DNA from 2 places in the Paenibacillus sp. PK4536 genome. Region 2 is predicted to be linked to the other one. Evidence: predicted binding sites of a transcription regulator. Region 2 holds the regulator's gene; the other holds the start of a gene.

Region 1 (3,430 bases), 940 kb from region 2:
TATTGAAGTAACAACAACCACTCTAAAACCAACCAAAACGAACAGTTATACAGAGACCAATATTAAATATCCAGTGGTATCCGGTCTAGACAATGCAGAAGCTGAAGCAGCGATTAATAAAGCTTTTGCAGCACACGCTCAAACGTATTTAGAAAAAGTACAAAAACAAGCTAAAGAATTTGGTGCACCTCCTAAAGATTCAGTTATCACTTATGAAATCGATAGTGGTTATAAAATAACGTACAATCGTAATGGTGTACTAAGTATCCTAGTGACTGATTATGAATATCTTGGTGGGGCGCATGGTAGTTCTATACAAACAGGCATGACATTCTCATTAAAAGATGGCAAGCAAATTCAATTAGGCGACTTGCTCAAATCCAATAGCAATTATCGTAAAGATATCGACAAAATTATCAATGCTCAAATGAAAAAAAATGGAGATCTTTACTTTAAAGATAGTTTTAAAGGAATTGCTGCTAATCAAGGATACTATTTAACAGATAGCGGAATCACTCTGTTTTTCCAACAATATGATATCGCACCTTATGCAGCAGGTATGCCAGAATTCCCGATTACTTTCAAACAAGTGTTGCCATCAGGCGTGAATCCACTTGATGCATACAAAGCTTAAATAAAAAAGTATACAAAAAAGCCTCCGGTTTATACCCCGGAGGCTTTTTCGCGTGTTGTTCCAGCATGCTGGAGTAAAATTATACCCCTTGTGGAGGTGTATTTTCAATCACTTTATCAACGATACCGTAATCTTTTGCTTCAGCAGCAGTCATAAAGTAATCGCGGTCTGTATCTTTTTCGATACGTTCCAACGGTTGACCTGTACGTTCTGCTAGAATTTTATTCAATTTATCACGCATTTTAAGAATACGACGAGCACGGATTTCGATATCTGTTGCTTGTCCTTGTGCTCCACCAAGTGGTTGGTGAATCATAATCTCGCTGTTAGGCAATGCAAAACGTTTACCTTTAGCACCAGCGTTAAGTAAAAATGCGCCCATACTTGCCGCCATACCTACACAGATGGTAGATACATCAGCTTTGATAAATTGCATTGTATCGTAAATAGCCATTCCCGCAGTGATCGAACCGCCTGGACTGTTAACATATAGGTGGATGTCTTTCTCCGGGTCTTCGGCTTCCAGAAACAGCAATTGTGCGATAATCGCATTGGCTACAACATCATTGACTTCAGAACCGAGAAAAATAATGCGGTCTTTTAACAGACGAGAGTAAATGTCATAGGCACGTTCCCCACGACTGCTTTGTTCAACGACCATTGGAATATAACTCACTAGAAACCCTCCTTCAAAGTTGTACATCATCAATAGAATAATTATAGATCAAATATTGTATTAGAAGATACTCATTGTTCTTACCACATTATAGGATAATTCAAACCAAAAGTCAAAGAAAGTCAAACTATCCTGACCAAAAGTGAAGGAACTTCTGCAAAATAGGTTAATGAAGAAGAGAGCAACCTAATTTTGGGTATAAAAATAACCAGCATCGGCTGGTTGAAGGGTATTCTGCGTTTATAGGTAATTCACTTAATGTTGCGCAAATACTTCTACGATAGGATAGAACATATAAGTACGTACATAATCGTATTGATCATAAAAACAATACTACATTATAACTTAATTAAAATGGCGCGCCCGCCAAGAATCGAACTTGGATCTCAGGCTTCGGAGGCCTACGTCATATCCATTGGACCACGGGCGCACGTAAAACAGCAGTACGATTGATTATAGGATATCTACCTATAAAAAGCAAGTTGACGATTCATACCATAATCAAGAAAAACGATAACATCAACCTCTCACAGAATAGTTGCATGAAAAACTTGCTTCTGCATGGAAAATTGGTTAAGATAGACGTGGGACTTAAAAAGTTACGCCGGGACGTTTTAAGTCCAATTTATTGAATAACGGATATAATGGACACTGAGCGAGATAAGTTGCAGGAGTGGAATGCATGCGAAAAATATTAGAAATACAAAAGCAGCTTCTGCCCGATCTCACCGAAGTACTCAAAAAAAGATATACGATTCTGCATCAGGTTATGATGGTAGGGCTGGTTGGAAGAAGATCACTCGCCACATCGCTTAATATGACTGAACGCGTCTTACGTGCAGAGACCGATCTTCTCAAATCGCAAGGATTGCTTGAGATTGAAAGTACGGGAATGAAGGTTAGTGAAGCAGGCAAGCAATTGCTTGATGAACTTGAGCCTATTATTCAGGAACTGCTTGGATTATCCAATCTGGAAGAACGTATTCGCACTTTCTATAAGCTGAGACAAGTCATTGTCGTTCCTGGTGATAGTGACATATCTATTATGGCTAAGCAAGAGCTTGGACGAGCAGGAGCCAAAGCGCTGCTCAGTGTAATCCGTGAGGACGATGTCGTTGCTGTAACAGGAGGCTTTACATTAGCTGAAGTCGCCGAGCAACTCAGTCCATCCATACCGGCACCTCTCAAGAATGCCTGGTTTGTACCGGCAAGAGGCGGACTTGGAGAGAGTATGGAATTTCAGGCGAATTCGATTGCTTCCACTATGGCAAAGCGTGTAGGCGCACAGTATCGGTTATTGCATATTCCCGATTTGTTACGTGAAGATGCTTACGAATTGCTTTATCAGGATCAGAATATCCGTGAAATTGTGGGTCTGATTCGTAAAGCACGTATCATTATGCACGGAATCGGAGATGCGATGGAGATGGTGCGTCGCCGTAGACTTGAACCCGAGGCAGCGGAAGAAATTCATGCCGCTGGAGCTGTTGCTGAATCATTCGGTCATTATTTTAATGAACAGGGTGAGACGGTGCACCAGATGTTGACGATGGGACTTCAGCTCGATGATATTTCCAAAGCGGAAGTGGTTATCGGTATTGCTGGAGGCCGTAGCAAGGCCAAATCGATTCATGCTGTACTCAAATTCGGTCAGGAAGATATTCTGGTCATTGACGAAGCCGCCGCTAGAGAAATTGTGAAAGAACTAGACTAGTCCTTTTGCTTCATTTTCGCACGTCTAGCGGTACGGCACACAAGTTTTACTCTATAATGTTGTCTTGACATGCCTTTAACGGGTGTGTCTTGAAATAAATTAAATACACTATCTCTAGGAGGAATTAACTCATGGTTAAAGTTGGTATTAATGGTTTCGGACGTATCGGACGCTTGGCTTTCCGTCGTATTCAAAATGTAGCAGGTATTGAAGTGGTAGCAATTAACGATTTGACTGACGCTAAAATGTTGGCTCACTTGTTGAAATATGATACAACTCAAGGTAAATTTGACGGCGAAGTTGAAGTTCATGACGGATTCTTCAAAGTAAACGGAAAAGAAGTAAAAGTTCTAGCTAACCGTAACCCAGAAGAACTTCCTTGGGGAGATCTTGGTGTGGATATCGT
Region 2 (3,430 bases):
ACTTTTGGAATCATTCAGTAAATTGGGACTGATCAAATGTTTCTCCATTAACACTTGGCGATCTACATCTTCTAATTCATCTAAAAGCAATGGCTCGAACGGTCCCAAATCTTGAAGTGCTTGATTACTCAACACTTCTGTTAACTGGTTCCGTACATCTTGCGCCTGCTCCATATTTGCCAGAATCGGGAAAGGGTGATGTATCAGATTACGGGCTATACGCACCCGACTACTGATCACAACATCCGAATATTCTCCGCCCTTTTGCATCCAATCGCTCAAAGGTTTTTCTGTAAAACGGAGATTCGGCATAAGTTATTCCTCCTTATGACTCCTGTGAAATTTGTTTTTCTAGCTCGCGTATTTCATCTCTCAAATGTGCGGCTTCTTCAAATTCCTCTTCAGCAATACGTTCTTTTAATTCTTGCTTTAAGTCACTCATTTGACGCTTGATTTTAACTTTGACTCCACTTCGTTTAGGAAGCTTGCCAGCATGAGAAGTGCTGCCATGTACTCTTTTAAAAAGAGGATCTAATTGATTATCAAACGTTTTATAACATGAACTACACCCAAATCGTCCTAATTTACGAAATTGAGTATATGTCATACCACATTCTTCACAATGAACATCTTCACTACATTGCCCGGCAAGTTGCCCTTTACTACTAGAATCAAAATCCATTAGACCAGATAGTAGACTATGAATCGAAAAGCCTCCGGAAGTTCCCGGAATCAATTCGCCTTTTTCACGAGCACAAGTCTCACAAATATGAAACTCATTTTTTTCACCGTTAACAATTTTAGTAAAATGAAGAGTTGCCGGTCTTACCTGACATTCTTGACAAATCATCACGTATTGCCCCTTTCTCCCGAATGATTAGGGACGAAGCAGTGCAATTAACATCGCCTTCATCATTCTTGCACGGATCTCATCCCTGTAGGGAAGCTTGATCGAAATAACATCTCTACATACTGCTGCACGCATCAGTTCTGCTTCACGATTGGAAATGACTCTAGCTTCAAGTAACTGATATACCAAACCTTCAGCAGCTGTCTGGCTCATATGCTGTCCAATACTCTCATGAATATGAGTATGAAGAATAGCTTGAGCAGGCAATTCAAGACGCCGGATACGAATATAACCACCGCCACCGCGCTTGCTTTCAACCAGATATCCTTTTTCCAATGTAAAACGTGTACTAATTACATAATTGATCTGCGAAGGTACACAAGAGAATTGATCAGCTAAATCATTACGCTGTATCTCGACTGCTCCCTCTCCACTATCTTGCAGCATTCGTTTTAGATATTGTTCGATAATGTCGGAGATATTACGCATTGTATATTCCTCCATCATGTTTAAAACATTTACTTATTCTAACTTTGACCCATTTATCATAAGTTCAAAATAGCAGATAGATATCACTTAACCATAAACCTAATCGTAAGAAACCAAAGAAGATATACAGTTTGATGATACAGCAATAGATTCATGAATAATCTGATCATTATAATCAAAAGTTCATAAATCCTATTTAACATCAAACCATCAGATATATTCATATCTCGCAATAACTAGATCAGTTATCACTTTGAATAGTCGCTGACTTTGACTTTCTTTGACTTTAATTAATTATAACATATTTTCAGAATTTGCCAAGGGGTTTACACAAAATATAATATAGAAAATCATATTTTTAAGAATTTAGTTGTATACAACCTATCAGAAATAAAAATTAGTTGCAAGTATCCCTTGACACTTTTTTTAAAAGTACGCTACAATACAACAAATTCAATACTATGAAACGGCCATCGAAAGGAATCCAACCTGGAGGCGTTCTCGGCAAGAAGCAGCAAAGAAATGATAGATTTCTACTTGTTGCTTCCTAAGTTAAACGGTTTTCGCCCGTTATCGCGAAACCTAAGAGGATCAGATACTATAAAGTATTTGATCAAGTTGGGTGGCACCGCGAGCAAAAAGCTCCTCGTCCCAAGTGATGAGGAGCTTTTTTGTGCATTTTACCTTTCAATTTGAAAAAGGAGCGGTGATTTATGTTAGACATCCAGTATATTAAAAATCATTTTACAGAACTACAAGAGGTGGCTGATCAGAAAAAAATAGACGTATCGATCACAACTCTTCTTGAAAAAAACCAGCTCAAAAATCAATATTTACAGCAGATCGAACAATTGCGTCAGCAACGAAATCAGTTAACACATACTATTAGTGGTCATATGCAACAACAGTCGTTATTACCCACAGAAGCGATCCAAGCCCTTAAAGATCAAGTCAAACAAATCAATCAAGAACTTCAACAATTGGAACAAGAAAGTAAAGTTGTTCAACAGGAATATACTCAACTGATGGAACTTGTTCCTAATTATGTTTCTCCAGACACGCCTCAAGGACAATCGGATAAAGATAATGTAGTCATTCGTACATGGAGTACACCACCAGAGTTCCCATTCGCTTTTAAAGATCATATAGAATTAGGTGAGATCCATCAGATGATCGATACTTCTAGAGGAGTAAGAGTAGCGGGGAGTCGTAATTATTATTTAACAGGTATAGGTGCTTTGCTACACCGGGCAGTACAACAACTTGCTTTGGATCTATTACTGGGCAAAGGTTATCTTCCTATGGAGGTTCCTACATTAGTAAGAAGTTCGGCTCTAAGCAATACAGCTTTCTTTCCTTTAGGAATAGATCAGACTTTTAAAATAGAAAACGAAGATAAATGGTTAACAGGAACCTCTGAAGTAGCTCTCGTCTCTTATTATCAAAATGAGATCATTGACCTTTCTCAAGATGCTATTCGATTAGCCGCTGTTTCTCAAAATTTCCGTAGCGAAGTAGGATCAACAGGTAAAGACGTGCGGGGACTATATAGAGTCCATCAGTTCGCCAAAGTAGAACAAGTCATTTTTTGCGAAGCAAATGCTGAAATATCTGAACACATTCACCAAGAGATTACAGCTAATGCTGAAGAGTTACTTCAATTATTAGAACTTCCTTATCAAGTGGTAGCCGTATGTACAGGAGACATGTCTCAAAAAACCTACAAACAATATGATATTGAAACATGGATGCCGAGCAGACAAAGTTATGGAGAAACCCATTCTTCTTCTAATATTCATGATTTTCAAGCTAGACGAGCCAATATACGTTACAAAGATAGTGAAGGTAATATTCAATATTGTCATACGCTGAATAACACAGCCGTCGCTTCACCACGTATACTAATCCCTTTATTGGAAAATCATCAGTATGAAGACGGAAGCATCTATATTCCATTAGCGCTCCGTCCTTATCTCAATAATAAAGCAAAATTAGCAAATCCTAATTTTCTTTAAATTGTATATGAAAAAAAGGACATCTTTGATTTAAAAGATGTCCTTTTTTTTAAGCTAGTATAAGTATGTTCAAGTA

The links. The regulator CtsR, encoded in region 2, represses protease genes until heat stress. The targets are predictions, from matches to a motif close to ATGGTCAATAAAGGTCAAACA.
Region 1: the regulator CtsR is predicted to act here: its motif matches at 1,419-1,439, upstream of clpP (ATP-dependent Clp endopeptidase proteolytic subunit ClpP).

The regions. Positions count from the first base shown of each region.
Region 1 is NZ_CP126313.1:1,385,760-1,389,189, forward strand. Features, by position in the region: gene PO903_RS06410 (stalk domain-containing protein) at 1-634, shown strand, start outside; gene clpP (ATP-dependent Clp endopeptidase proteolytic subunit ClpP) at 714-1,310, opposite strand; tRNA gene PO903_RS06420 (tRNA-Arg) at 1,666-1,740, opposite strand; gene PO903_RS06425 (sugar-binding transcriptional regulator) at 1,993-3,024, shown strand; gene gap (type I glyceraldehyde-3-phosphate dehydrogenase) at 3,156-3,430, shown strand, end outside.
Region 2 is NZ_CP126313.1:447,712-451,141, forward strand. Features, by position in the region: gene mcsB (protein arginine kinase) at 1-312, opposite strand, end outside; gene mcsA (protein-arginine kinase activator protein McsA) at 326-850, opposite strand; gene PO903_RS02285 (CtsR family transcriptional regulator) at 878-1,339, opposite strand; gene serS (serine--tRNA ligase) at 2,053-3,354, shown strand.